Regions from separate parts of the Priestia sp. RMT2NF4 genome, predicted to be linked through region 2. Evidence: riboswitches for the same ligand, from Rfam matches in the RefSeq annotation. Region 2 holds a riboswitch; each other region holds the start of a gene.

Region 1 (7,727 bases), on a different contig from region 2:
ATATGATTATTGTGGATGACCTGTGGTTAAATTCAAAAGAATTATTTTCATCTCCAGTAGCTAATACATTTAAGATTGTTATTCAGCTAGGGTCGATCTTAGCAGTAGTTGTTATTTTTAAAGATCGTTTTATTAATTTATTAGGATTGGGAAAAAAACCAGCTGCTGCAATTGGACCGACAAATCGCTTAAATTTAATGCAGGTAATTGTTGGTTTGTTACCCGCAGGAGTGTTAGGACTTTTGTTTGATGATTACATTGATGAACATTTGTTTTCTTTAAATACGGTGCTAATTGGCTTAGTGGTCGGAGCTGTATTAATGATTCTAGCAGATTTGTTTGGACCTAAACGTCCGCGTGTAGAGACGGTGGACCAAATGTCTTATGGACAAGCACTAGGTATAGGACTGTTTCAATGTATTGCTCTTTGGCCAGGTTTTTCTCGTTCAGGCTCAACGATTTCAGGAGGGGTTCTTCTTGGAATGAGCCATAAGGCAGCCGCAGATTTTACATTTATTATGGCAGTGCCAATTATGGCAGGAGCAAGTGGACTTTCATTGGTTAAAAACTGGCAGTATTTCACATCAGATGCACTACCGTTTTTTATTGCTGGTTTTATCAGCGCCTTTATTTTTGCGCTTATATCGATTCGCTTTTTCTTAAAATTAATCAACCGCATTAAATTAGTTCCGTTTGCCATTTATCGAATTATCTTAGCGGCTATTCTATATTTTGTATTTTTATAAAATAAATAAGCGTATTTTATAGCCATTTAAACTTCTGATAAAGACTTAAAAAGCAAGAAAAAGCTATTGCAACATTGCAATAGCTTTTTTGCATAAATATATATTATTGTCTTTTGAAAGCGTTTTATAAACATGGGTATTGACAAAACGTGTCGAAAAATAGTAAATTAATATTTGTGCAGTATAAAGTTAAGTAAAAGTAAGACTTCTGTTTAGTTTTATTGACTGTAAAAAACGTATGACAACGTATAGATCGTTTTAATTTTATAAAAATTGAATAATAAGCTTAATCGTATAGAGCGGGGGAATCATTATCGGCAGTAAAGCTGCCTTGGGGTGAATCCTTACAAAAGGTAGGAAACTCTCAATTCCGAATCCGACAGTTAACCTCGTTTGCTTTATTGAGAGAAAGAGCCCAAAATAGCGTAAGTAAAAGGCTGTTCTTTCTTAAGAATAGTCTTTTTTTGTTTTTTCAGAAAAGTATATACAAATGTCATACATCTTTGGGGAGGTACATCTATGAAAAAAATTCGTTTTGGTTTGGCTACGCAGATTTTTACCGGTTTAATCCTCGGTGTTCTTGTAGGAGTAATTTGGTTTAACGATCCGCGTGTAGTAACATACCTGCAGCCGCTGGGAGACTTGTTCTTAAGATTGATTAAGATGATTGTTATTCCAATTGTTATCTCAAGTTTAGTCGTTGGAGTTGCAGGAGCAGGTAGCGGTAAACAGGTCGGAAAGCTGGGCGTTAAAACCATTCTCTATTTTGAAATTATTACAACTTTCGCAATTGTAATCGGTGTATTGATTGCTAATATTTTTCACCCTGGACAAGGTGTAGACATTCATTCAGCACAGAAGAGTGATATTTCACAATACGTTGAAACATCCGAACAGCAAGAAGGAAAGTCAGTGGCTGAAACGTTCTTACACATTGTTCCGACAAACTTTTTCCAGTCAATTGTTGAAGGGGACATGCTAGCAATTATCTTTTTTACAGTATTGTTCGCACTTGGAGTAGCGGCAATTGGAGAAAGAGGAAAGCCTGTTGTTCAATTCTTTGACGGCGTTTCTCACGCAATGTTTCACGTGGTAAACCTAGTAATGAAAGTGGCTCCGATTGGAGTATTTGCTTTAATTGGTGTAACAGTTTCGAAATTCGGTTTAGAGTCACTTCTTTCATTAGGAAAGCTTGTTATCTTAGTTTACTTAGCGTTAATTTTCTTCCTACTTGTTGTATTAGGAGGAATTGCGAAATGGGCAGGAATTAACATTTTCCACTTATTCCGCTATATGAAAGATGAACTGTTGTTAGCATACAGTACATCTAGTTCTGAGACAGTTCTTCCGCGAATTATGGAAAAACTTGAAAAGATGGGCTGTCCAAAAGCTATCGTATCGTTCGTTGTACCAATTGGTTATACATTTAACCTAGATGGTTCTGTTCTCTATCAAGCGATTGCAGCGTTATTCTTAGCGCAGGTGTATGGTATTGATTTAACGATCGTTCAACAGCTGACGCTCATTCTGGTATTGATGGTTACATCTAAAGGAATGGCTGCGGTGCCAGGAACATCATTTGTTGTATTACTGGCTACTCTTGGAACAATCGGCGTTCCGGCAGAAGGATTAGCCTTCATTGCGGGAGTAGACAGAATCATGGATATGGCACGTACGGTTGTTAACTTAGTAGGAAACACACTAGCAGCAATTGTGATGTCTAAATCTGAAGGCAAATTTGACCCTAAAAAAGGTACAGAGGTCATGAGAGCCGGCTAATTTATAAATTAAAAAGCTACTTATTCTATTCAAAAAATTAGAATAAGTAGCTTTTTTCATAATAATTCCTTTATTATTATGGAAATTGACCCTATAATATGTAACATCAGGTATAAATATATCCAAATTTTATTCTTACATAAAAGCAGTCACTGGTTCCTTTCTTTATCAATAAATATAGAGATAGCTTAGCTAGTTGGGGGATAGTAGAGTATGTGGAAAAAGCGAATATGGGTCATCGCCTCGATAGTAATCGTATGTTTGTTAATCCCTTACAGTTTACCGATTGTGTTTGCTTTATTAACAGCATTAGCGCTTGAGGGTATTGTTCAAAAATTGCATCAATCTTTTAAAATGAAGAGAGTCTACGCAGTGCTTATGACCTTCATTTTATATGTTGTTTCGCTCATACTTATTGGATTTTTTATTGTTCGGACAATCGTTACGCAAGTGGTTGCTCTTTCAAAGATAGCGCCTTCATTTGTAAAAGAAATCTATGAAACCGCGATTTATCCAACTATTATTAAGTGGAAATACTATTCAAACGCTCTTCCTACAGAAGTGATTTCTTCTATCGAGCGCACGCTTGAAAAAACCGTAAATTCATTAGATTCTCTATTAAAAAGTACCGTGGAAATCATCATTAGCTTTGCTGCTACTGTTCCTGGGTTTCTACTAGAGTTTCTTATTTATTTAGTAGCGCTTGTATTTATCAGCCTTGAGCTGCCTGCTATTAAAAATAAAATTAAGTCATTTTTAACAGAAGAAACGAAATATAAGCTACAAGTTGTCATCACTCAGCTTATCCAAGCGGGGGTTGGTTTTATTAAGGCACAAATTATTTTAAGTGTCATGACGTTTGTAATGGCTTATGTAGGGCTTTGGCTATTAGATGTTCCGTATACCGCGCTGCTTAGTTTATTAATTGTAATTGTCGATATCTTACCAATCCTTGGGACAGGCTCGGTGCTCGTTCCATGGGGGATTTTTGCTCTTACGCAAGGACATGACTCATTAGCAATCGGCTTATTTATTCTATTTGGAGTCATTACGGTAGTAAGACGTGTAGTAGAACCAAAAGTATTTTCTACAAATATGGGTATTTCACCTTTGGCTGCATTAGTTAGTTTGTACATTGGATTTAAACTTTTAGGTTTTGTCGGGTTGTTTTTAGGACCGGCTTTAGTTATTTTATACGATGCTCTTCGTAAAGTAGGTATTATTCAAATTAACTTTAAACTATAAAAGCGCTGGATAAAACTAGCGCTTTTTTTTTATTGAAACTTTTGTAGTACGTCATACGTAAAGAGGGAAAGGAAAAAACTATGTCGCGTTGGTTTTTATCTATCAATCGGCTAAATTATAGTTTTGCAGTCTTAGATTTAATGACATGAGGAGGAGAATTTTTGTTAGAGTCGGTTTTACTTTCTTTAATTGAAGCGCTAAAACAGCTCTCTTATTTTGGCGTAATTTTAGCATTAACGTTTGAGTTTGTCCCCGCAGAGCTTGTTTTACCTTTAGTAGGGTATTGGGTGTACCAAGGTGATATGAACTTGTATCTGGCTATCCTTGCAGGTACAGTAGGCGGTGTGTGTGGACCGTTGACTCTTTATGCACTGGGACGTTACGGTGGACGACCGCTAGTTTTAAAATATGGAAAATATTTTTTGGTGAAAGAAAAAGAAATTGACGCTGCCGATCGCTTTTTTAATAAGTACGGCAGCGGGGTCGCTTTTTTTGGACGGTTTATTCCAGGAGTGCGTACGGCTATCTCTTTTCCATGCGGGATGGCAAAAATGAATGTATGGCTGTTTTCTATTTACACATTTGTTGCGATGCTTCCAGTAACGGCTATTTACGTATATTTAGGATATAAGTTAGGACCTAAGTGGAAAGAGGTGGGTCCGATTGTATCTCAATACATGCAGCCTATTGGAATCGGAATTGTTGTTTTAATTGCGTTGTTTTTTATCATTAAATATGTGCGGAATAAACAAGTAGGACAGAGCTGATAAATCGAGGAAAAGAGTGAGGATATGTCAGAGCATGAACAATTGAGAATAGAATTGCGAAAAATTGAAAAGTGGGAGAAAGACCAAAAAGGACTTTTTTTCTGGGAGCGGCTGGCTCGCTTGCCTTTTTCAGCTTTAGATAAAGTAACGCCAAAGTTCATTCATCAAAAAATAGAAAAATTATTAGATGAAATTGCCAAGTATGTTGATAATGGAGGCCAGTATTTAGCTAATACGTCTGCCACGCTAGAGAAAGCATCAGCCCAATTACAAGAAAATAAGCAGCTGTCAATAGAGGATGTTCAGCATTTATCTCTGCAGGAAATGGATGAGTTGGCGGAGTATTTTATTGAAGTCCGAAAAAAGAATGCGCAGCTGCAAGGAGCTACAACCGGAGTAGGTGGAATTTTCACACTGGCGATTGATATTCCTTTTGTATTGGGACTTACGCTTAAGACACTGCAAGAAGTGGCTGTTTCTTATGGTTACGATCCCACTGAGCAAGAAGAACGCATTTTTATGGTCAAATGCATGCAATTTTCATCCTCTGATATTGTAGGAAAGCGTGCGATTTTAGAAGAATTAGCAAGCGGCAATCGAACGCAGAGCTTGCAGCAACTCCAAGGTTGGAGAGAAGTGTTTCTAACCTATAGAGACAACTTGGGATGGAAAAAGCTATTTCAAATGATTCCTATAGCAGGGATGGTGTTTGGGGCGTATATTAACAAACAAGCGATTAGCGATATAGGAGAAGTTGGAATGATGCTTTACCGTAAAAGACGCATTTTAGAAAAAGTCTCACAATCTAAAAAATAAAAATAGGCTGGTATGAAAGTATTTTAGTTGAAGAAAAATCCGAACGAGTTTGATTCTTAGTTGAGAATCAAATACGTTCGGATTTTTTTATTGATATAGTAAATGTAGCTTTCATGTATTTAGTTGCCTCTAGGTGTTGATTGGAGGGCAAGGCGAAGACTCCTGCGGAAAAAGCGGAACAGATGAGACCCCGCAGGAGCGCAAGCGACGAGGAGGCTCAACGGCCGTCCGCGGAAAGCGAAGCCTTGCACGGAAATCAACAGCGGTGTAACGAGCGATTCATATTAGATCGTTTACCTTTTTGTTCGTGTGTAGATGGGATTGATTTGTTTATGTCTCAATTATTTTTTTTCGACATTATTTCTGGGGAAATATGTCGAGGTGTGTTAACCCTATTTCCTTAATCAAAATGAAAAGTAGGAATGGTAATAGTATTTTTTCGTCTGGCAATCAGTAAATAAATAATTCCAATTATACTCCATACAATACCGATAAATAAGGATGTTTTTTCTAAGTTAAGCCACATAAAAAATAAAAATAAACTGCCGAGTAAAGGCATAAGTACATATGAAATATATCCACTGAGAGATCGTTTGTTTTGTTGAATAAAATAATGGATAAAAACCGCTATGTTAACTGAACTGAACGCAATTAAAGCACCAAAATTAATTAAAGAGGTAGCTTTTTCAAGAGACAGACTTAGTGAAATTAAAGAGAGACCACCAATAATGACTACGTTCCAAACAGGCGTCTTTGTTTTAGGGTGAATATAGCCAAAAATTCTCCGTGGCAGATAACCATCTTTCCCAATTGCGTAGAGAAGTCTTGATGCACTCATATGTGAGACAAGTCCAGAAGCAATAGTTGATGTTAAGGCTGCTGCTACAAAAATAGATTGAAACAGCTGGCCGCCAATTTTATAAGCGATTTCAGCCGATGCACCTTCTAAATCATGAAATAAAGAGGCTGAAGGGAAAAGAAGCTGAGCAAAGTAAGAAACCGTAATAAATAAGGCGCCTCCCGTACATGCAATAATGAGAATCCCTTTGGGAATGGTTTTCTCAGGCTTAAGTGTTTCTTCAGCCATGGTGGTTACAGCATCAAACCCTAAAAAAGAAAAGCATAAAATAGCTGCTCCGTTTAATAAAAGAGATATAGAAGCCGATTCACTTATAAACGGTTTAAATGATAGCTCTTGCCCTTGAGTTGTAGCACTTAAAATAATAAAGATGATAGCTACTAAAATTTGAAAAGCAACTAATAGCGTACCAAAAGAAACGGTTAAATGAACGCTAAAAATATTCATTATGGTCATGATGACCACAAAGCTGATAATCCATACGGCTTTTGGAACACCTGGAAACAGAGAGCTTAGGTAAATATTTGTCAAAAGTGCATTAATCATCGGTAGAAATAGATAATCAAGAAGAGCCGTCCATCCTACCAAAAAACCAATGCTTGGATTCATTACTTGCTGTGCGTATGTATAAGAAGAACCAGCTCCAGGAAAAGCTTTTACCATTTTTCCATAACTAATGGCTGTGAATAAAATAGCAATCAACGTGAATGCATAAGCACCTGAAACATGTCCATCTGTGGATTCAGTTACAATGCCAAATGTATCGAAAACGGCCATGGGTGCCATGTAGCCTAATCCTATCACGACGATATGCCATAATTTTAGTTGTTTAAGAAGAGAAGGTCCATGATTCATATTTGTCATCCTTTCTGTGTATAATCATTCTGCAATATTTATTATTATACTATATTGTTAGATTTGTCATCTTTTTTTGAAAAAGAAGAGAAAATTGCGCGCTAAGAGATAAAGAGCGTTTAGTTAATTACTAGATAAAGCAAAAAAATGCTTTTTTTCACTTTGATTTTTACCATTGAGTCTAGAAAGCATTTTACATAAAATGAAAGAAAGTAAAAAAGCTTTCGATTAGTATGATCTACTTGTAATAAATACGAAAACAAAATTTTGAATGCGGTTACATTTTTGCGGGTGTATAAACTTATAATGATGATAAAGGAGATGAAGGAAGTGATTGCTACACCCTATATAAACTTGGAGATAAACAAGGGACCAGGTGTGCATGTTGTATTGGATGAAACAAAAAAAGATGGTGTTTATTTTATTAAATTAACGGTCAAGTCGATTAAAAAAAGAAGTCTTCCAAAAATGGCATTAAAATGGAGCGTTCCGTTGTTAGATATCCAGCTATATAAATCTATACAAACTAGTCAGGGAGATGTGAGTACCTCTTCTGTTCATTGTTTTATGAATAAAAATGGCTCTAACCGCTACACTATTGCATGTTCAGACATACTTCACCCTATTCGGTGTGCCCCCAATTGGAAGGAAATGTGTCTA
Region 2 (7,727 bases):
AAGCTTATCTCCTTCTTTTAACGGCTTGCCATTCGGCACAAATACATTACCGGCCGTTTGGTATCTTTCAAGCTTGTCCGCATTTTCATCGATATACTGAGCCATCGACCAATTTACTTTGATTCCTTGTTCCGCTTGAGTAATAGCAGGTTTAATAACATCTGATAAGTCCATTGTTCCATAATCTTCAAGGGCTGTTTCTACTCCTTTTAACGTGCCAGGAACTCCAACTGCTTTTCCTGTTATGTGACGCTTACTGAAAGGAATGACTTTTCCTTTTGAATCTAAAAACAGCTTAGGCGTGACATCAGCCGGTGCCATTTCACGGCTGTCTAGCATCGTAATTTTATCTTTCTTTTTTTCATAAATCATCATAAAACCGCCGCCGCCGATACCAGACATCATCGGTTCCACAACGTTTAGAGATAGTTGAATGGCCGCTGCCGCATCTACAGCGTTTCCGCCTTCAGCTAACACTTTCCTCCCCGCTTCAGCAGCCAGCGGGTGAGATGCCGCTACAATTCCTTGTGTAGCACCCCGTTTCATTGAATGGTCGACACCCGGAACTTCAGCAGCAGCTGGTGTGACAACTAAACATAAACTAAATAACGTAATAGCCAACATCTTCATAACCTTCATCTGGGTCTCCTCCTTCAAATACATTATTTCACATCGCCTGAGACGATGGATTTCACGAAGAATAAATTGGTTTATTATGATATTTTTTACATATGTGTATAAATAAAAAGCAAAGTAAATCATACCTTTGCTTTTTTAGTTAATCGCATGTTTAACTTTTCTCTCTATTCATTTACAATTATCTATATTTTCTAACAATTTATCCATAGGCTGATAGTTTCTTACTATTTTTGGAACTATGTAGACTGAACGCTCTAATAATGTAGAAAATCTAGCAGTTAAGAAGTCGTTCGACTTACATGCACTTCTTAAATTTTTTATAAATATTCTTATTATTATATAAAAAGCAATCCTTTATGAAAATCAGCATACGTTTCCTGAAAATCAAAAATAAAACAGGACTTTAGATTCATCGTCCTGTTTGGAGCATGTTTTCGACTTTTTTAATGTCCGCGTGCGTAGGATTGATTTCCCGAGCATAGGCGATTTGTTCTTTCGCTTTTTCCATTTCTTTTAATTGAATATAGGTTTTGGCGAGTTCGAGCGGCAGCATAATCCCTTCAAAACCAAGATCTTGCGCCTTCTGCAAATAAAACAGCGATTTTTCGTAATTCCCTCCAAACATAAGCGGAGTTTCCCGATATTTTATTCCTCGAACGAAGTGCGCCAAGCTTGAAGATGGATTTAATGTTAATGCCTGATGAAGAGCCCGGTCCATTTCTAAGTTCAATACCATTTTTTCAAAGATAATTGATTCTTCGATTTGCTTTGCTAAACAAACGGCTAAGTAACAGTACAAATCAGATGCTTGAGGTTTTTTCTTCATTTCTTGTTGAATTTCGCGCTTGATCTCTTTCCACTTTCCCTCTTCTAGCTGATTCATGACGTATTGTGCATGTATTCCCACCTGTTTGCCCTCCTTTTCCTCTTTATCATAAAGGATTTCTGCGCAAATGAAAAAAGTAAGTGTTCTTCATTCTCCACAAAAAACGTTACCATTAAAAAATAGGCAAATTTCTCAATCACTTAACCCAATTAGTACATAGGATATAGAGACTTTTATTAAAGGAGGTTACACATATGGGCGCAAAAGGCGGTTTTGGTTTTTCATTTATCGTTGTTTTATTTATCCTATTAGTAATCGTAGGGTGTTCTTGCTACTACTAATTTCTAGAGAGGATGAACATCATTCATCCTCTCCTATTTCAAAAAAAACCATGCTTTCGCATGGCTACATACCGATTAGATGAATGAGTAGAGGAACTCATTGTTCGGCAATATTGAAGAAATTTTTGGTTTTTACTTCCGCCTAGTATGCCCTTTTTGACGGGGGCTATGCGCAAATAAAGTTAACGTTTAAAAGCGAAAGCCAGACGCACCTACAATAACAAGTAAAACAAATAACACAACGATTAACGCAAAATTTTGTTTTCCCACGTACCATCCCTCACTTCCTGTTATCTGCTTTTAGTGTATGCAACAGCTTGGCAAAATGTTTAGGACAGGGGTGCGGATTTTTTCAACGAGAAAAACCTTCAAATTTCGCCAAAAAAAGTGAATCATATTTTTGTTTCTTTCGTTATATATAGTAAGAGATTTTTTTACTATAAAAAAGGAGGGGCTTTAATGCGCCGACATTCCAAATTGCCCATTGTTCTTGTTTTTGCCTTCTTTTTATTCATCGCAACTGTTTTGTGCGTAACCTCTTATATGTCTTGAACGTATAAATAATATAAAAAAATCGCCTCATCGAAGGCGATTTTTCTATCCTAGCATTATATCTTCGTTTGGATAGCGAACGGCTTCACGCTTTTGCTTAGATAATGAAAACGCAAGCGTTAATGGCCCCACTTTTCCTAAAAACATGATAAAGATGATAATCACGCGTCCAAAGTACGAAAGTTCAGGAGTCGCTCCCATCGATAAACCTACTGTTCCAAACGCAGAAACAACTTCAAACATAATTTTTACAAACGGCAGGTTTTCCGAAATATTTAACAGGAAGATGGCCCCAAACACAAACATAATTGAAATCATCGTAATGGCTAGTGCCTTAAACACATGAAGAGGAAGAAGTCGTCTCTTTAGCAGCACAATATCTTCCCTGCTTCGTAAAAATGCCCATACAGAAAAGACAATCACCACAAACGTCGTGAGTTTGATACCGCCTCCTGTTGACGCACTCCCTGCACCAATGAACATCAATAAAACCATTAAAAACACCGTTGCGTCATGCAAATGAGCTAAATCAATTGTATTAAAGCCAGCGGTTCTTGTTGTTACCGCTTGAAAATAAGAAGCCCATACTTTGTCTCCTAATGATAAATTTCCGAGCGTATGCGAATTGCCGTACTCTAAGAAAAAAATAAAAAGCATGGCAATCACGTTAATGGCGAACGTGCTGATAATCATAATTTTTGAATGCAGCGTTAGTTTTTTATACGATTTTTTCACCCACATATCAGCAAGGACGGTAAACCCTAACCCACCAATAATAAAGAGAAAAGAAATCGTGATGTTAATAATAGGATCTCCTACATACTGAACTAAGTTATCAGACAGTAGTCCGAACCCTGCGTTATTAAAAGCCGAAATCGAATGAAACAAGCTAAAGAACAGCCCCTTAGACCATCCGAATTCCGGAACCCAGCGTATCGCTAAAAAGATCAGTGCAACAAACTCAATTAAAAATGAAAAGATGAACAACCTTTTAACTAGCAGCACAACTCCACCGACGCTCGTCTGATTTAATGCCTGCTGAACGAGCATACGCTCTTTAAATCCAATTTTTTTACCTAGCATCATAAAAATCAGCACGGCAAATGACATAATGCCAAGACCGCCTATTTGAATTAACAGCATAATAATCGTTTGACCGATGACGGTAAAACGCGTACCTGTATCTACGACGGCTAAGCCGGTCACTGTCATAGCGGAAGTAGATGTAAAAAGAGCGTCTACCCACCGGATTGGCTCAGTAGTAGAAAAAGGCATCATTAATAAAAGAGCACCAATAATAATTCCTCCACCAAAAATAGAGAGCAGCAGCTGCGGAGGGGTGAGTTTAATATTTTGTTTTTTCATGAGTTAAACTCCTTCTTCTTCAAAACGGTTCAAATCGCGATTATGTCCGATAACAATCAGCATATCTCCTTGTTCAATTATTTCATGCGCGGTAGGCGAAATCACCATTTCTCCGTCTTTTCGCTGAAAGCCGATAATATTGCAGCCGTACTTGGCACGGATATTCAAATCAAACAGCGTTTTATTATGAAGCTTTTTAGAAGCGACAATTTCGACAATACTATAATCCTTTGATAGTTCAATGTAATCAATGATTTTTTCTGACACCACGTGATGAGCAATACGCTTCGCAATATCGCGCTCAGGGTGAATGACTTTGTCCGCTCCTATTTTCTCCAGCACTTTTTGATGATACATATTCACCGCTTTTACCCATACTTGCTTAACGCCCATATCTTTTAAAAGCATCGTTGCAAGCACGCTTGCTTCGATATCGTCTCCAAACGAAATAAGAGCATGATCAACGTTACGAATGCCTAGCCCTTTTAAGCTAGCTTCATCAATTGCGTTCGCTTGCACGACATATGTAGCTGAGTTGCTATATTTCTTTACTACCTCCTGATTGCGGTCAATAGCGAGCACATCCACATCCAAATTAGCAAACTCTTCAACCAAACTGCCTCCAAAACGACCTAATCCCAATACAGCAAACTGTTTTTTCATAATGTATTTATTCCTTTCTTCAACTGCTGTGTGTTCTCTTAGCTTATACTTTTTCTAAAAAATTACATCTTTTTCTTAAAAAAAGCGCAAAAAAACACAGGAAGGCTCCTGTGTTTTTTCACACTCTTCCCCCTCAAAACGCTTGCGAAGTTAGCTGTCGGGTTCGGGTTTTAAGAGTAACCCTACCTTTTTAAGGATTCACCCCGGAGCACAATATGTGCGTAAATAATGGGTCCTCCGCTCCATAATGGATTAAGCGATTTTTATTCAAATGTCTATGATCTATTTTTTAGAATAATCGATTCGATTCATGATACGTTTCACTTCACGAAAGCTATCTTACTCCTGTGGATTTTGTCTGTCAAGATATTTTTAGGGAAGACATCACTTGCGCTGCAAACTGCAAAAATCATATAAATCTAAACTGACAATCAGTTTGTGAAATTGATCAAACAAATTAATAACAGCCAAAAGCTCTAATAGCTGCTTATCACTGTAAAATTTCTTTAATTGATCCATATCAGCATCGGTCAAATCCCTTGGACGCACTCGGTATACATCTATAAATCGAAACAGCAGTCGATCTTTTTCTTCCAGCTCTTTTTCTCTTAACACTTTTTGATTAAGCGTCTTATCGCCTACATATGACATGCTCATACACGTCTCACAGCCGTTAACACCTGCTAGATAAAGCCTGATTTTTTCCTTAGTCTCTCTTTTTACTATATCACTGTTCCAAAGCTTGTCGTATAGCTCATCATACAACCTTTTTACATGTGGAATTAAATTCAGTGCTTTTTCAAAATTTGTTCCCTCTTCGTTTGTTAACAAAACTCTTGCCATTTTTTACTCACTCCTTTTTAATTATTATAGTAAGAAAAATGGAGATTTCAGATAACAAATAAAACATATTATCTGCTATTACTAATCAAATGAAACATTAATATGAAAGAAGGTTTTCGATTGAAAATTGATGAAATTGATTTATCGATTTTGCAGGCACTGCAGCAAAACAGCCGTCTTTCCTTAAGAGAGCTAGGAAAACAAATTAACCTGTCTCCTCCTTCAGTGGCAGAGCGAGTAAGACAGCTAGAGAGCTTTGGTATTATAAAAGGATATACAATCGATATTGATTATGAAAAGCTGCAGTTGCCCGTCTCGTGTTTTATTGAAGTAACCATGAAAAACGGAGAGCACGAGCGTTTTAAACGATTTATTTCTCAGTATCCCTATGCTTTATTCTGTGAACGCATCGCCGGACAGGCTTGCTTCATTACAAAGCTTCAGCTTCCTCACCTGCACGTACTCGAGCAATTTATTAACGAAATTACACCTTATGCCAAAACGATTTCACACATCGCCCTTTCTCACGTGGAGATGTCTTCTGCATTATTGAGTCATTTAAAAGATGAAAAGTGATTGAAACATACGTTCACCGTACTAACGAAAAGATCCGAACGATTCATCGTTCGGATCTTCTTTCTACTAAACTACTTCTGTCCTAGCCTCTTTTATTCGTCCAAAAGCATAAAAAATAACCCTCCAAAGCTGGAGGGTATAAATTTTCCGAATAATGAAAGTTTTACAACTTCATTTTATCAGGTACCGACATTTCTGTCTACTTAAAAAATGTAAAAGAGCTCTCTATTAATAGAAAGCTCTTTTACCTGCTTGTTTTTTGAAAACAATCAATCTATATAAAAGGGAACTACCTAAGGTTGAAAGTCACGTGAAACCTTGGCAGTTGATCCTGGATATACCGGTTGATATGATTCAAAACAAGTTCTTTCATCATTTCTTCTTTGACTTCTGATTCCGTTTTTTTATCTTTTTGTTTTAAAATAAGAATATAATAGACTTTACCCATTTTAATGGGCTTACTACACTCTCCGATGTGCTGTTTTTTTAAAACATCTATAAAAGAGGAAGATAGATTAGAAAGCTTTAGATTATCATCATTCTCTATTTTGCTGATGGTCTGGACATCAGCATATTTTTTTTGAACGTCTTGAAGCGATGTTCCTTTTTGCAGCTCAGCCGCAACGGTCTCGGCATCATGTAAAGTTGTAAAAGTTAGCTGCGAAAAAGATACGCGCGTTACATCATTCTCAATACGTGTATAGTAAGCGTCTAGTTCATCAGACGTAATTTGTTTACGGAAATATTCTTCTAATTTAAACTGATTTATTAGCTGTTTAGTTACATCGCTAGAACGAATGTGCAAGACTTCATAGCCTTGTTTTCTTGTATCTTCGTCATATGAACGTTTGATTTGTTTCCACATATCCTCGACTTTTTTCTGTACCCTGTCACTTGTCTTTAGATGCGAAATTAAGATTTTTTGCATGACAAGCTGCCGCAACAACTCTTTGCGGTAGCTTGTATCATTTAGCGGAGCATCGGGATTTAAGAACCCTTCAACTGCTAAAAAACGATTGAATTCAGCTCCTGTCACCTTTCCTCCTTCATACGCTGCCACTTCTTTGGCAGAAGATAGCTGACTAATTTCTACAGAAGGAAACATCGTGTTTGAATGCTTCTCTCCGCAGCCTGTTAAAAATCCGAACGCTGTTAATACTGCTAGCAGCAGCTTTAACGGTGCTGAACTCATCCATTGTTATCCTGCTGCTCTGAAAGCTTCAGAGAAATAGTTTGTTTTTTTCCATTTCGGTACACGTCTAATTTTACCGTGTCTCCTACTTTGCGTTTTGTGTATAGATATTGACGTAAATCACTGGATGTTTTGACTTCATTTCCATCGATGGCAACAATCACGTCTTTTGATTGTAAACCAGCATCAGAAGCAGAAGAGAATGGTTCAACCGTCGTTACGACAACTCCTTCAGACGTATCGCTTGTTAGGCCTAGCTGATCTTGTTTTGTTGCAGCTGAAAGCTGACCTACATCTTGAAGACCTACCCCCATATATGGACGCGTTATTTTTCCGTTTTTCATCAGCTGTTCAATTGTTGGCTGCACTTCATCACTTGGAAGAGCAAAGCCGATTCCTTCTACATTGTCTTCTGAAATTTTCATACTGTTGATACCAACTACTTCACCGGAAGAATTGATCAAGGCACCGCCGCTGTTTCCTGGATTAATCGCCGCATCCGTTTGAATTGCATCTACGTTCCAATTCTCTGAAATAGGGACAGAGCGTTTTGCTGCGCTCACGATACCTTGAGTGACCGTACGAGAAAATTGTTCACCAAGAGGGTTTCCGATTGCAAGAACCGTTTCACCCGCCACTAAATCTGATGATTTTCCGAACTTCGCCACTTGTTCAACATTTTTGTCGGACATTTCAAGCACCGCTAAATCCGTTAGCGCGTCAGCTCCGA
Region 3 (7,727 bases), 190 kb from region 2:
ATTCATTTATTATTGAAGGAATATGTATCACTTTCCTTGTCATTTTTCTAATAGCTATTGCAAGTAGATACATGAACAAAACTGTTTTTTTTATTTCACTGATTGTTTTGACCTTAGGTGTTCGATTAGCATGGATGCTTTCTGTTCAAACACCTGTAAAATCTGACTTTCTTGTCATGTTAGATGCCGCACGTAATATCGCAAAAGGAAATTATGAATTTAACCAAAGCGTTTATTTCACTACATGGGTATATCAGCTAGGCTTTTCATTCTATGAATCTATTGTTATTCGCTGTTTTGGAGATAGCATTTTCACATTAAAATTGTTAAATATTTTTTATTCTACTGGAACCGTTATTTTTATTTATCTAATTGGCGCTAAAGTATTTAACGAACTTGCTGGGAGAATGGCAGCTTTCCTATATGCGTTCTACATTCCGAACATTCTCTACAGCTCAGTGTTAACCAATCAGCATTTAGCTACTTTTTTATTTTATGCAGCTTTTTACCTTATTATAAAAAGATTTGCTCATAACAAGTTTAGCTGGCTTTATATTGGTCTTCTATTGTCGTTAGGAAATTTAATGCGCCCTCTGGGACCCATTATTATCGTTGCTGTTTTCATTTATTTCATCTTGCAAATTCTTCAACCTTACATTAAAGCGAAGGATGCTGCTGAGTTAAAAACTCGTCGAAAGAAAATAGGAAAAAACCTCGTAGGCGTACTGGCTACTTTTTTTATTGCAAATGCGCTGATCAACTACTCTTTTGTAGCGAGCGGTATTTCTAAATATCCTTTAAGTAACAGAGATCCTTTATGGAAATTCGTTATTGGCTTTAATTATGAAACAAGCGGTTCTTATTCTTCAGAGGATGCTAGTCGTTTTATGGGTATGCCAATTGGAGAAAAACGAGCTGAAGCAGAAAAAGAAGTAATTAAAGAGCGTGTAGCAGATAAAGAGCAGCTTTTAGATCTCTTTCACATTAAATTCCTGAATATGTGGGGAGGAACGGATGCATCTACATTTTGGAGTATTTCATTAACTCCTCAAGAAGATGTACCTTTTAATAAAGAGAAATTAATTAGTGCTGCTCAAATTTATGAAAGAATCATTTACGTTTCAACTACTATTCTTTCCATTATTGGACTTATATGTTTATTCCTGAAAAAGCAGGATAAATATCCGTATACACTGTTTTTATTACTAATCATAGGATACGTTCTTATTCACTTGCTTATTGAAATTCAAACTCGCTATCGATTCTTTATTTTTCCAAGCTTTATGCTGCTCGAAGGGTTTGGTATTTCAGTGATTCTATCTTATTTACTAGTACGGTTTACTAAAAATAAGCCACAGGCAAAATGTGAAGAGATAAATTAAATGGAAGGGATTATGCAACCGTGATAAAATTCCTGAAATTCGGATTCGTAGGTATAATGAATACCCTGCTCACTATTATCAGTTACTTAGCACTCATTCATTTTGATATGAATTATATATTGGCTAACGTACTATCCTATTTCATTGGCGTCATAAACAGCTACTATTGGAACAAATCGTGGGTGTTTCAAGCAACTGTACATAAATGGATGTTAGCTCAATTTTTCATCGTAAACCTTATTACTTTAGCAATTAATACATCTTGCTTATTCCTTCTTGTACACTATACACCTGCTAATCCGATAATTGGACAACTGTTGTCTACTTGTATAGGAATGTTTTTTAATTTTTTTCTTAATAAAATATGGACGTTTAAGCACACAAACAATCACTCGATAGGAGGTAAAGCATGAAAGAACTAATTTCAATCGTGGTACCTATGTATTTTGAAGAAGAAGTAGCTAATGAATGCTATAATCGCTTGCTTTCCGTCATGCATGAAAATCACATTAACTATGAATTCATTTTCGTCAATGACGGCAGTACAGACCGAACAATTGAAATCTTAAAGGACGTAGCAGCTATGGATTCTAACGTAAAAATTATTGATTTTGCCCGTAATTTCGGGCACCAAACTGCCGTCACAGCAGGTATTGACTATGCTCAAGGTGATGCTATCGTAATTATTGATGCTGACTTACAGGATCCGCCTGAAATGATTCCTGAATTAATTGCTAAATGGCAGCAAGGCTATGAAATTGTATACGCAAAGCGCAAGAAGCGAAGCGGAGAGACCTTTTTTAAATTGACAACGGCTAAGTATTTTTATCGCTTTTTAAATTATATGTCCGATATTGAAATCCCAAAAGACACGGGAGATTTTCGTATTATCGACCGAAAAGTTGCGGACGTATTCAAAAAAATGACTGAACGCAATCGTTTCGTAAGAGGAATGATGTCTTGGATCGGCTTCAGGCAAACATATGTAGAATATGAGCGCGATGAGCGTTTTGCTGGTGAAACAAAATATCCTTTAAAAAAGATGATCAAGTTTGCTTCAGATGGAATTATTGGGTTTTCAACGAAACCTTTACGTTTAGTAATGGTTATTGGCTTGTTATCAGTTTTTGTATCACTTCTCGTTTTAAGTTATTCGATTGTTGTTTGGCTGATAGGTGAAAATATTCAGCCTGGCTGGACTTCGATTATGGTAGCTATCACTTTCTTTAGCGGTATTCAGCTACTTGGTTTAGGTCTAGTGGGACAATACATCGCAAGAATTTACGATGAAAGTAAAAATAGACCTATTTACGTTGTACGTGAAACTATTAACTTTTCTGCGGCTTCAACAGATTCTCAAAACGTGCGTGAAAAAGTATATAGCTAAAAAAACAAGGAAGAAAACAACTGTTTTCTTCCTTGTTTTTTATTCTTTTTGAAGCTGTAAATCGCTTGTCACCCAGTCAGGAATTCCATCATCTTCATCAAATTCAATAATGACATCCGTTATTCCTTTTTCCTGTAAAATACGATTTTCGAGACGATCTTTAATATCATCCGCTTCTGCTACTGTTAAAGAAGGATCAATTTCTACTTTTAATTCAACGTGAAGCTCTTCTCCTTCTTTCATCACCATTAACGTTTGAATATCACGCACTTGTACATCTTGCATAACAATAGCGCCAATTTTCATTTCCATTTCTTTATCTGCTTCACCAAGCGCTCCAGCAGCGTTATCTAAAAATACTCGTCCTACTACAAAAAACATCATAAGACCAATTAGCATAGAAGCAATTCCTTCAGCTTGATGAAAAGGCGTAAACCGCGAAATAAAAACGGCGATTAAAGCCAATACGCCTCCTCCAGTGGCTACCAGATCTTCCATAAAAACAAGCTTAGTTGCTGGCTTTGCTTTCTTTAGATGAACAAAGCTTTGCGTAAAAACATTGACCTCTGCAGTATTCATTCCGACATCGTGCAAAATTTCTTTCATTGCCTTAAAGAGGACAAACATCTCAAGTAATACCGAGATGCCAAGTACTGCAATATTTAAAATAAAGCCTGAAGACTTCGTCGGATGAAGAATATGATGATACCCTTCTTTAATCGTTTCAAATGCCATAATTCCTACTACAAGAACCGCCCCTAATAAAACGAGATTAACCAATCGTCCAAATCCGTTTGGAAATCGTTTGGTCGGAGCTTTTTTGCTTAATGCTGAACCTATAAAAACAAAGAACTGATTTGCTGCGTCTCCTAAGCTGTGCATCGTTTCAGCAAACATCGCTACATTTCCCGTTAAAGCAAAAGCAAGCCCTTTAATAATGGATATAATGGTATTAACTATAGCGGCCATCATGGCCGATTTATTTCCTTTTCGCAATAACTTAATTAATTCACTCATGCAATCCCTCCGTTTGTGCCTTTGATGAGATTCAATTATGGTTAGTGTATGTGAATTTAAAAATTAAAAACCTCCAACATATAAGTTGGAGGTTTTTAGTCATGTTTCATTATTTTTTAAAACGATAAGGTACCGTTGTAACGATTACGTTTTTACGGTAAAGCAAATGTGCTTTTAACAGCAGACTGGACTGATTATGAAGGATGTTTTGCCAGCTTTTTTTCGTGATGAACTGCGGAATAACAACCGTAATAGCCATATTATTTTCCCGGGCTTTTTCTTCAGCCATATCGATGAATCGAAACAGCGGACGCACAAGACTGCGGTATTGAGAGTGAAACGTAACAATACGAATATCAGGCTGCCACTTTTCCCACTTCTCTTCCATTCTCTTTTCGCTTTCTCGGTCAAAAGCAACGTGCACCGCAATAACTGTATCACCAATCGTTCTTGCATAGTTCAATGAATTTTCCACTACCTTTGTCATTCCTGCTACAGGAACAATGACCACACTTCCTTCAAGCTTTCCAATCTTTTCTCCTTGCTTAATACGAAGCTGCTCTCCTACCGCTTCATAATGCGTATGAATGCGATGAAAAATATAAACGATAACCGGTAAGAAAACGAGCACGGACCATACTTGTGAAAACTTCGTTGTAAACAAAATGATTAGCACCGTTAAGGTAATGAGGGCACCAATTAAGTTAATGGTTAGCTTTCCTTGCCAGCCGGCCGGCTTTTCTCTAAGCCATTTGACAATCATGCCTGTTTGAGAAAGCGTAAATGGAATGAACACTCCAACTGCATAAAGAGGAATTAATTGTTCCGTCGCTCCTTTAAAGGCGACAAGTAAGACAATAGAAGCAATTCCAAGGGTCACAATTCCATTTGAATAGCCTAGTCGATCGCCGCGAATTTGAAACATTCTTGGCATGTATTTATCAGACGATAAGTTTACGGCAAGCAAAGGGAAAGCTGAAAAACCCGTATTCGCTGCTAGCACTAAAATCAGAGCTGTGGTGCCTTGAATAAAATAATAAAACCCATTTCGTCCAAATACACTCGATGCAATTTGTGATACAACCGTTTCATCTGCTTTTGGAGAAATGCCAAGCCAATAAGCTAAAAACGTGATGCCAGAAAATAAAACGGCTAAAATACCGCCCATCAGCATTAATGTATGAACAGCATTTTTTGCACCTGGATCTTTAAAGTTAGGCACTGCATTCGAAATAGCTTCTACACCAGTCAATGCCGAACAGCCTGATGAAAAAGCTTTTAATAATAAAAACAAACTAATACCTGGCACCACGGTACCGAGAGATGTATGAAGCTCAGGTGAAACTTGACCTGTCACTATTTTGAAGAAGCCCACCGCTATTAACAAAATAAGAGCAATCACAAATAAATAAACCGGATAAGCTAAGACAGAAGCGGATTCTGTTACACCTCGTAAATTTAAAACCGTAATAAAAATCACCAGCAAACACGCAATTACTACGTTATAGTGATGCAGCGTTGGAAAAGCCGAAGTTAAAGCATCGGTTCCTGCTGAAACACTCACGGCAACTGTTAAAATATAATCTACTAACAGTGATCCCCCAGCGATAAGTCCAGGATTTTCTCCTAAATTGGTTTTCGAAACAATATAAGCTCCTCCGCCTTGCGGATACGCATAAATAATTTGACGATATGAAAGAATTAAAGCCGTCAGCAGCACCAATACCCCAATGGCAATTGGAATCGAATACCAATAGGCAAGCACGCCCACTGTTGCAAGGACAATCAAAATCTGTTCTGTTCCATAAGCCACTGAAGATAAGGCATCTGATGATAAAATAGCCAGCGCTTTAAGCTTACTAAGCTTTTGATCGCCTAACTCTTTTGTTTTGAGCGGCTTTCCAATCAATAATCTCTTGAGAACTGAATAGTTCACGTAATTTCCCTCCGATGATTGCTTAGCTAGTATTCACTGTTCGTTGCTAAGCTCCGTTACAAGTTCATGAATAAGTGATATTATCCCTAAAAAATACCTTTTTATGTTAAAAAAGCGCACAAAAAAAACACTAAGGGTTCTCAGCGTTTTTACACAGCTTAAACCTCCTCTCCAAAACGCTTATGGGGTTAGCTGTCGGATTCGGGCTATGAGAGTAGCCCTACCTTTTAAAAAAGGATTCACCCCAAGTGACAATGCACAAATTTGGGTCCCCCACTTCTGACGAATTAAGCGATAACAGGTCAATATAATTTTCGGTTAAAGAGTATGATTGATAACAAGTTTCTTTCATAACTATCCTTTGTTCTTAGATAATATACTCCCGTACAAATGGTTTGTAAAGCATTATTTTACGTAAACGATAAAATAGTGCTTAAGGCGCTTTTAAGGGGAAAACAAAAGGCCTTCTGCCTGCTTACAGAAGACCTGCTTTCTTTAACTTTTTGCTTTTAAAACGGCTGCTAGCTTGTTTTTCGTTTGAGGACCATAAATGCCATCTACATCATAAGGAAGATACACAAGCTGAAAACGTCTGACTGCATCTTTCGTTTGTACTCCATATATTCCGTCTACTGACCCTACTTTAAAATTAACCGCGTTTAATGCTCTTTGAAGCTGTTTCACTGCTTCTCCAGAATCGCCTTGTTTTAAAATTCCATTTGGAAGTGGATATTGTTCAGAAGGTGGAGTTGGTGACGGTGTTGGAGATGGGTTTGGTGAAGTTCCTGAAGGAATAACAATTGTTTTTCCAACCTTTAGGGTTAAAGGATCAGAAAGCCCTGTATTTGCTTCTTGAAGCGCTTGTACTGTTATTCCGTACTTCTGTGCAATACTGTACAGCGTATCTCCTTGCTTAATTGTATACGTTTTTTCACCTGGTTCAGAAGGTGATGGATTTGGTGTCGGTGTCGGTGTTGGAGATGGCGATGGATTTGGAACTGCACGACGAGGTAAATTTAAATATACGGCAATTCCTTTTGCATACGATTCACCCATGCTTTTTAAAAAAGCTTCATTTTGAAGAAGTGCTGCATCGGCGCTCCTATCAATAAAAGCTATTTCAGTTAGTACTGCAGGCATATTTGTTAAGCGAAGCACCGCATAATTAGCTGATTTTCGACCGCGATTCGGATGATTATACGACAGCAGCGTTGGCTGTACTTGGCCGTGGACAATTGATTGAAACGTTTTACTGGCATTGCTAGCGCTTCTATAAACATAATCTTCATATCCTGTTCCTCCACCGGCATTTACGTGAATAGACATAAATGCATCTGCTCCCCACGAGTTAGCTTGAGAAGCGCGCTGAGATAACGATAAAAAAGTATCTGTGGTACGGGTGGTTTTAATCGTAAAGTCACTGTAAGTGCTATTTAAATAGCTTATTAAATATTGTTGAATTTTTAAAACTAAGTTTTTTTCATACAGTCCGTTCGCTCCAACTGCTCCTGCATCTGCCCCACCATGTCCTGCATCAAGATAGATTTTTTTCATATTACTTGTCCCTCCTTATTGTTAACATATGCATGAGGGAAAAAAGTGCTACGTATACTAGCCTACTTAGTGAAAAATTACTAAAAAAGGAGATTGAGACATAACGAAATCACTTCAACCTAAAAACGAACAAATGGGATAAATGCGCTAGTATGGATGGCTTGTTACATCGCTGTTGAATTCCGTGCAAGGCTTCGCTTTCCGCGGGGGGGCTGGTGAGCCTCCTCGTCGCGTGCGCTCCTGCGGGGTCTCACCTATTCCGCTTTTCCCGCAGGAGTCCCTCCAATCAACTGCTAGAAGCAACTAAATAGATGAAATCTACGTTTACCCTACCAATAAAAAAATCCGCACAATTCATCGTGCGGTTCCCTCCCCCTAACATACTTTTGGTCCAAATTCTATTCTGGTTGATTAAAGTATAGATCAGGAGGGTCTATTATTTATAACATTA
Region 4 (7,727 bases), on a different contig from region 2:
TAAATCTCACGTATACGTAGCGGAAAAGGAGATGTTCGTCTTATTAAAAGAAGGCGTTCCAGCTGCACACTACCCTCCAATTATGACAGCTAAAAATGCCCGTAAGCTCATTCCACATGATGCTAGAAGAAGTCATGTGTACGTAACGGTCAGTGAATCACCTTACTGGAATGAACGAATTAATTTCAGGGAGCAGTTACGCTCGAGCGAACGTGCTAGAAAAAAATATGAAGGTATGAAATACGAGCTTTCAAAACGATTGTGGAACGATATTTCTACCTATGAGTACAAAAAAGAAGAATTCATTCAGCGCAGTCTATAAAAAAACGTCATTTCAATTGAAATGACGTTTTTTTAATTAATTATCTTGTAAAACAATGGTCTCAAGCTTATCAGCAGTATTTACTGCGAGAACCGTATAGTTTTTACCGCTTTGAAGATTTGTTCCAGGAAGACTTAGTATTTCTTTTCCGTCTGCTGTGGAAACAGATAAATCATACGAACCCGGATTTACTACTTGATAACCTGAAATGCTTTTAAAAGACAGATCTTTAAATAAAGGAGCAGCCCCTTTAGGACCTACGTTTACCGCAGGAGCATCAGGAGATAAATGAGCAACACGTAAGCTTGCTTTTCCATCCATCCCTTGCTTATTATTCGTGAAAGCCTGCAGTTCAAGATTTTCGGCTTTATTTACAGCGGCTACTGTATACGATTTTCCACCGTCTACAACAAGGGTAGCTTCGATGATGGAATCTTTTGTTCCTTTTGTCTTCGCTTCGTATACTTCTACTTTATGAGAACCAGCTGACAAAGGCAGGGAGTTGGAGACATCTTTAAACTTTGCTCCTTCTACTAAAGCTTTGTCATCCACAAAAATGTCTACAGCTGGAGCATCCGGTGAAGCATGAACGATACGAACTTCTGCATTTTGAGCTGGTCGCTCATCTGCAGCAGGAGGTGTTTCAGCGGCAAATACTAACATGCGGCTAAGTGCCAAGAAAGCAATCACTGCTACCATTACGAATAGTCGTTTCATCAAGTATCACTCCTTTTTTAGTATACACAGCTTTATGTAAAGAGAAGGACTGTGCAGTTGTTAGCGTATACTAAATAAAATCAACTATTCGTTTGTTTGTTAACTTTTAACGTGTTTACTGAGATTTCTGACGGAAAAATCGAAGAATAGCCAAAATATTGTACAAGGTTGTTAAGAGCCACGTCAATAAAAAGCCTAGGCCAAGTCCGATATTGGCATCTATATACGTATGCGTGAAGTCATCATATACGACGTAGGCAAGAGGAGCAATTGACAGTAAAAGGAGAAGAAAAAACAAAAGTGTTTTCCATCTGCTTAAAGTGAAGGTTAGATAAAAGAAAAGGAAAGCGGAAAACAATAGAAGACCGTCTCGAATAGCCCAAGGTAAAACGCCGATATGTGGATTAGCGAGAAGAAAGGTTGGAACAATTGAAAGGAGGAAAAGGAGAGACAGCAAAGTCACGTGAAGGGTGTTCTTTTTTGTAAAAGCCGGCACCAATAAAAACGCTGCCGTTGCACCTAAAAGAAAATTACAAATTAAAATAAACTCCATCCAAACACCTCATTTATCGAGTATTACTTTTAGTCTATTCAAGACGCTGTTAAAGTAGATAAAAAAAGCTGCGATGAACATCGCAGCTTTTGATCATTCGAATTTAAATCCTTGTTTTTCAAGCATCGCTCGAACTTCTGGATAATAAATGGTTTTGTAAATAGCGGATACAGTTTGTGACCAGTTGCGGTCATCTGCACCGTTTGTTCTCTTTTTCATATACTCTGCCATTTCAGCATCATAGTCTTGAATCAATGACTTTAAGTCATGATTATAGCTTTCACGATGGTGCACAGCAGCTTGTGGCAATCGAGGCTTTTTCGCAGAATGATCTGCCGGATGTCCAATGACAAGACCGCTTACTGGGAATACGTATTCCGGTAAATCTAGGAGTTCAATGACTTCTAGTGGCTTTCTGCGAATTCCGCCGATTGGTACTGTACCTAAACCGAGTGACTCTGCTGCAACTGTTGCTGCTTCTAAAGAAATTCCAGCATCGGTTGCCCCCACTAAAATTGACTCAAGTCCATCGGTTACGCCAAGAGGCGCATCGTTAAGCTCAGCTGCAATCTTAGCACGATTAAAATCTGCACAAAAGATTAAAAATAGAGGAGCTTGGTCAATCCACGCTTGGTTGCCTGCAAGCTCTGAAAGCTTTTTCTTCTTTTCTTTATCTTGGACGCTAATAATAGTTACTTGCTGTCCGTTAATAGAAGAAGCGGCTGACTGAGCAGATTGAATAATTGTATCTAAATGCTCGTCGCTTACTGCTTCGTCTGTATATTGACGGATAGAACGATGATTTTGAATTGTACGAATTGCTTCATTCATGATGCGTCATCCTTTCAAAGAAGTTATTTTTAGCCTTGTAATGTTTTTACATCTAAAGGTGCTACAAGTACGCCAGTTTGAGCAAATGCTACAAAACTTTGGAAATGAGCTGATTTATTGTGTGCTTGAATTGCTTCTTCGCTTTTCCACTCTTCAATCATCATAAATGTGTTAGGTGTAAAAGCATCTTCAAATAGTTGATAGTTGCTGTTTCCTTCTTCTTGTAAAGAATGCTTAATTAGTTCTTGTACGTTTTCTAAAAATTCTTCTCTTTTTGCTGGGTTAACTTTCATTGAAGCTTGTAAATGAATCATGGGTGATTCCTCCTTTAATAATGATGGTGCTTTATATTATTTGTTTTGTTTTTAATCTTTCATTCAATTTACGATTAAAATGAAGATAAGTTCGAATATCATCGAACAATGAAACTATAACACCGATTAAATAACAGTGCAAGGAATTTAGTTCGAAAGTTATCGAACATTGATACACAAAAGAAGCTGTGTTATATTTTAAGCATGAGAAAACCTTATCAACCACCGAAATCTGAAATTAAATTAACGCCTATTTTACATGCATTGAGTGATCCTAACCGGCTGCGAATTGTACAGTGTTTAGCGACAAGAAAGGAGCAGACCTGTTCGTATTATCAAAAATTAAATGTATCAAAATCAACGCTATCACATCATATTAAAGTACTTCGCGAAGCTGGAATTATCAAACTACGTATAGAAGGTACGCAGCACTATTATTCCTTGCGTTTAGAAGAACTTGAGGAACTGTTCCCAGGTCTGCTTCCTTCCATTATAAATATAGATGAGCAATTATTTTAAAAGCTGAACGATGTTTTGTTCAGCTTTTTTGTTCAAAATAAATGTGTCCATGCAGGCTGCATCCGGGATTAAAAGAAGAACGACAGTGAGGGCAAGTCGAGTTACAGGTTAAGTATTCATTAATTGAGAGCTCATGTTTACATACTCCGCAAAGAATAGCTTTTTCATTAAACATAAATGTTGGCCATCTTTTAATGTCGTGATCCGCATGTGCGTTATGACATTGATAGCATGGATAATATGTATGACAGCAATAAAATTTTATTGCAATAATATCTTTATCCGTATGATAGTGCGTACAGCGCGTTTCGGAATCCACTGTGTCACCTTTTACTGCAGGTACAGATTTGTTCATTATCATCACTCCTTATGAAAAGTATAGCATGCTTTTATACGCCTTATCATACATATGTAAAAAGAAAAATGCTATAATAAAACCATCGTTTTACATGTCAGATTGCATGCTAAAAAGATCAGATAAAAATTGATGTCAAAACAGATCGATTAAGTGAAGTAAAGAGAGGAAGAAAAAATGAGTAAGCAAGTTATCGTTTTTACCGGAGGCGGAACAGCTGGACACGTAACACCAAACATTGCCATCATGAAAGAATTAGACAGTGAAAAATGGGATATCCATTATGTCGGTTCTCACAATGGTATTGAGAAAGAATTAATTACAAAATTAAACGTTCCATATCATGCGATTTCAAGCGGGAAGCTGCGTCGATACGTAGATATGGAAAATGTAAAAGATGTATTTCGAGTAGCAAAAGGGGTTGGCGATGCACGTCGCGTGCTGAAAAAGTTAAAGCCTTCTCTTGTTTTTTCAAAAGGCGGTTTCGTCACAGTTCCTGTGGTAATGGCTGCTAAATCTTTAAACATTCCCGTGTTCATTCATGAAAGTGATTTAACACCGGGACTGGCAAATAAAATTGCGCAGAAATTTGCCACTAAAATTTTTACTTCTTTTGATGAAGCCGCAAACTACTTTCCAAAAGAAAAAGTGCAGGTTGTTGGTTCACCTATTCGAAAAGAGCTATTTAGCGGAAGCGCAGCGAACGGGGAAAGCTGGCTACGCTTTTATGATAAGCGCCCCATTTTAACAATTATGGGCGGAAGTTTAGGAGCACGCCGTATTAATGAAATCGTTCGAGAGTCTTTGCCTGAACTGCAAAAGAAATTCCAAATTGTACACCTTTGCGGAAAAGGCAATATTGATACAAGCCTTGAAAAAGAGTCGGGCTACCGTCAGTTAGAATACGTAAACGAACAGCTTCCAGATGTTCTAGCGGCAACTGATTATGTGATTACACGCGGCGGATCCAATGCCATTTTTGAGTTTTTAGCTCTTCATAAACCGATGATGATTATTCCTTTATCAAAAGCACAGAGTCGCGGAGATCAAATTTTAAATGCACAATCCTTTAAGAAAAAAGGCTACTGTATGGTTGTAGAAGAAGAGCAGTTAACAAAAGAACTGTTTTTGCGTGAAGTAAATGAGCTTCAGCAGCAGGCAAGTACGATGAAGCGTACAATGCGTGAAGCAACAAAAACGGATGCCATTTCAATTCTTGTAAATGAAATTGAGAAAATGAGCTAAAAAAAGCGTTCTTATCTCCTCGATAAGAACGCTTTTTTCTTCTGAAATTATTATTTTAAAATAATGAATAAATATAGAAAAATAAAGCTTTTAAAATTTCAAAAAATGTTGTTGACAGTAAATTTTAACAGGAGTAAGATTACTCTCATGAAACGTTCCACTGTGAAACGCTGAGTCTTTTCTGAAAGAGAAGGAAAGAGCGGAGGACCCAATTATCAGGGGTGAATCTCTTAATTGAGTAGGGTTACTTTCTTGACCCGAACCCGTCAGCTAACTTCGTAAGCGTTAAGAGAGAGGATGGTGTAATCGTGGTCGTTTTCTATAACAGCGGATAGTACGCTCCTTTCAAAATATAGGTGAAAGGAGCGTCAGGATGCATTTATCTAAGCAAATGATTCAAATGATTGAATATCGGGCCATGTGCGATCAGCAATCTTTTGATCTAGCAAACCGCTATTTGTCTACGTTAGCTAATCAAAGTTTTAAACGCAGCAGTAAAAACTATTATTAAGTCTAAAAATTAAATAACAAAGATACGCTTAATCAATTATGAGCGGGGGACCCAATATTTTGTACGTATGTACTAGGGGTGAATCTCTTAACTGAGTAGGGTTACTTCCATAACCCGAATCCGACAGCTAACTCCGTAAGCGTTTTGGGAGTAAAAAATTCGTGTCAATCACGGCTTATTTGTCGTGCATTAAACCGCGGAAGAGAACTCTCTTCTGCGGTTTTTTAGTGGGAAAAATCAGCATCACGTCTCACGGTTAGCTTTTTTGGACGTGATGCTTTATGAAAAGAAACCGTCACTAAACTTAGAAGCTATCATTTTTGTTAGGAAACAGTTAGGAGGGAGCAACTTGGATATGATCATGCTTGGAACGCTTGTCATATTAACAGCTGCTATGTACGGAATTATTTGCTGGTCGTCTCATGTAGTAGATGAAAGAGAGGAGAAGTGAACGTGTCGTTCATTTTGTTAGGTATTTCAGTTCTCGTTTTAATTTATTTAGTGTATGTACTGTTAAATCCAGAACAATTTTAATAAGCGGAGGAATAAAAAGTGGGGATTTTTCTACTATCAGTTGCGCTGCTGCTTGTTTTTGTAGCGCTTATTGCAAAGCCCGTAGGTATTTATATAGCGAATGTGTTTTCAAACGATAAAAACACTAGCTTGATAGGAAAGATAGAAACGTTGATGTTTAAAGCAGCAGGAATTAAAGGGCTTAATCAGACGTGGAAGCAATATGCATTTGCTCTTGTTTTGGCGAATACGTTTATGATTTTTGTGGTGTACCTTATCTTCCGGTTTCAAGGGGTACTGCTGCTTAACCCAAGCCACATCAAAGGAATGGATCCGGCACTTGCTTTTAACACGGCCATTAGTTTTATGACAAATACGAACTTGCAGCACTACAGCGGCGAATCAGGTTTGTCCTATTTCTCGCAGATGGCCGCCATTGTATTTATGATGTTTGCTGCACCAGCAACGGCACTTGCAGTAGCAATCGCTTTTATTCGCGGGCTGGCAGGGAAAGAAATGGGAAACTTTTTTGTTGATTTTGTAAAGTCAATTACGCGTATTTTACTTCCTATCGCTTTTATAACAGGCATTTTATTTATGTTTTTAGGTGTCCCTCAAACGTTAAGCGGAACGGTGACTGCCCATACAATAGAAGGAGCAACACAGCAAATAGCAAGGGGACCAGTTGCTTCTTTTCTTTCAATTAAAGAGCTAGGAAACAACGGAGGGGGATTTTTTGGTGTCAATTCAGCTCATCCATTTGAAAATCCTAACGCGTTGAGCAATGTATTACAAATCGTCCTTATGCTTTTATTGCCAACAGCACTTCCTTTCACATACGGAAAAATGATCGGACAGCGTAAACAAGGCCGCATCTTGTTTGTAGCGATGAGTATGCTGTTTATCGTTATTTTAAGCACAGCGTTTGTAACAGAGTGGGGAGGCAATCCAAGACTTGGTGCTTTTCATCTAAATGAAGCGAGCGGTTATATGGAAGGGAAAGAAGTCCGTTTTGGTGTCGGCATGTCGACGCTTTACGCCATCGTGACGACAGCAAGTGAAACAGGTGCAGTCAACACCATGCACGATACCCTGACGCCTCTTACCGGGTTATTAACGCTTGGAAATATGATGTTAAATACCGTATTTGGCGGTGTCGGAGCAGGATTTATGAATGTTATGATGTACGTCATCATTGCCGTATTTTTATCAGGTTTAATGGTTGGAAGAACACCAGAATACGTAGGTAAAAAAATTGAAGGAAAAGAAATGAAGCTAATCGCCGTGACGCTTATTCTGCAGCCGCTGCTAATTTTAGGAGGAACAGCTGTAGCACTTACCACTCATTTAGGAATGGAAGGTATATCAAATCCAGGCTTTCACGGGTTAAGTCAGGCACTGTATGAATTTACGTCGTCAGCAGCAAACAATGGATCCGGTTTTGAAGGACTCGGTGATGCAACGCCGTTTTGGAACATTTCAACGGGAATTGTTATGTATATTGGACGCTACTTCGGACTAATTACGATGCTGGCGGTATCGAGCTCACTAGCATCTAAGCAGCTTGTTCCCGAAACACCTGGAACATTTAAAACGGATACGTCTTTATTTAGCGGCATTTTAATTGGAACTACCGTTATTGTAGGAGCACTTACGTTTTTCCCAGTGCTTGTGCTTGGGCCGGTTGCTGAGTATTTAACACTGTAATCAAGAAAGCGGAGGATCATAATGAATAAACGGAATTTTGCAAATAATATTGAATTGGATTGCAACAGTCATATTCAAGGTTCTGTAGATAAACAAGCTTCATCGATTTTTATTCAATCAGTAAAGCAGGCGTTTATCAA

The links. Region 2 has a riboswitch for cyclic di-AMP ahead of ACMX9J_RS10460 (potassium channel family protein). Riboswitches for the same ligand answer to the same signal wherever they lie in the genome.
Region 1: another riboswitch for cyclic di-AMP. It lies ahead of ACMX9J_RS26840 (cation:dicarboxylate symporter family transporter); the one in region 2 lies ahead of ACMX9J_RS10460 (potassium channel family protein).
Region 3: another riboswitch for cyclic di-AMP. It lies ahead of ACMX9J_RS11435 (APC family permease); the one in region 2 lies ahead of ACMX9J_RS10460 (potassium channel family protein).
Region 4: another riboswitch for cyclic di-AMP. It lies ahead of kdpF (K(+)-transporting ATPase subunit F); the one in region 2 lies ahead of ACMX9J_RS10460 (potassium channel family protein).

Annotation. Positions count from the first base shown of each region.
Region 1 covers NZ_JBLQZO010000016.1:13,980-21,706, reverse strand. Annotated here, with positions in the region: gene ACMX9J_RS26845 (undecaprenyl-diphosphate phosphatase) at 1-746, shown strand, start outside; cyclic di-AMP (ydaO/yuaA leader) riboswitch at 1,020-1,159, shown strand; gene ACMX9J_RS26840 (cation:dicarboxylate symporter family transporter) at 1,266-2,525, shown strand; gene ytvI (sporulation integral membrane protein YtvI) at 2,739-3,770, shown strand; gene ACMX9J_RS26830 (DedA family protein) at 3,932-4,537, shown strand; gene ACMX9J_RS26825 (EcsC family protein) at 4,562-5,353, shown strand; gene ACMX9J_RS26820 (hypothetical protein) at 5,490-5,624, shown strand; gene ACMX9J_RS26815 (APC family permease) at 5,754-7,067, opposite strand; gene ACMX9J_RS26810 (hypothetical protein) at 7,389-7,727, shown strand, end outside.
Region 2 covers NZ_JBLQZO010000002.1:241,404-249,130, forward strand. Annotated here, with positions in the region: gene ggt (gamma-glutamyltransferase) at 1-639, opposite strand, end outside; gene ACMX9J_RS10440 (tetratricopeptide repeat protein) at 1,049-1,546, opposite strand; gene ACMX9J_RS10445 (YjcZ family sporulation protein) at 1,720-1,806, shown strand; gene ACMX9J_RS10450 (YjcZ family sporulation protein) at 1,996-2,076, opposite strand; gene ACMX9J_RS10455 (TrkH family potassium uptake protein) at 2,404-3,723, opposite strand; gene ACMX9J_RS10460 (potassium channel family protein) at 3,727-4,386, opposite strand; cyclic di-AMP (ydaO/yuaA leader) riboswitch at 4,511-4,655, opposite strand; gene ACMX9J_RS10465 (hypothetical protein) at 4,771-5,229, opposite strand; gene ACMX9J_RS10470 (Lrp/AsnC family transcriptional regulator) at 5,350-5,805, shown strand; gene ACMX9J_RS10475 (peptidyl-prolyl cis-trans isomerase) at 6,095-6,997, opposite strand; gene ACMX9J_RS10480 (S1C family serine protease) at 6,994-7,727, opposite strand, start outside.
Region 3 covers NZ_JBLQZO010000002.1:429,518-437,244, forward strand. Annotated here, with positions in the region: gene ACMX9J_RS11415 (ArnT family glycosyltransferase) at 1-1,382, shown strand, start outside; gene ACMX9J_RS11420 (GtrA family protein) at 1,403-1,795, shown strand; gene ACMX9J_RS11425 (glycosyltransferase family 2 protein) at 1,792-2,769, shown strand; gene ACMX9J_RS11430 (cation diffusion facilitator family transporter) at 2,809-3,786, opposite strand; gene ACMX9J_RS11435 (APC family permease) at 3,896-5,722, opposite strand; cyclic di-AMP (ydaO/yuaA leader) riboswitch at 5,885-6,026, opposite strand; gene ACMX9J_RS11440 (N-acetylmuramoyl-L-alanine amidase) at 6,218-7,276, opposite strand.
Region 4 covers NZ_JBLQZO010000001.1:1,218,342-1,226,068, reverse strand. Annotated here, with positions in the region: gene ACMX9J_RS06265 (GrpB family protein) at 1-322, shown strand, start outside; gene ACMX9J_RS06260 (DUF4397 domain-containing protein) at 359-1,039, opposite strand; gene ACMX9J_RS06255 (hypothetical protein) at 1,155-1,592, opposite strand; gene nfsA (oxygen-insensitive NADPH nitroreductase) at 1,686-2,423, opposite strand; gene ACMX9J_RS06245 (putative quinol monooxygenase) at 2,453-2,737, opposite strand; gene ACMX9J_RS06240 (ArsR/SmtB family transcription factor) at 2,942-3,256, shown strand; gene ACMX9J_RS06235 (CHY zinc finger protein) at 3,276-3,611, opposite strand; gene ACMX9J_RS06230 (undecaprenyldiphospho-muramoylpentapeptide beta-N-acetylglucosaminyltransferase) at 3,789-4,856, shown strand; cyclic di-AMP (ydaO/yuaA leader) riboswitch at 5,015-5,157, shown strand; gene ACMX9J_RS06225 (hypothetical protein) at 5,230-5,367, shown strand; cyclic di-AMP (ydaO/yuaA leader) riboswitch at 5,383-5,523, shown strand; gene kdpF (K(+)-transporting ATPase subunit F) at 5,815-5,901, shown strand; gene kdpA (potassium-transporting ATPase subunit KdpA) at 5,926-7,587, shown strand; gene kdpB (potassium-transporting ATPase subunit KdpB) at 7,609-7,727, shown strand, end outside.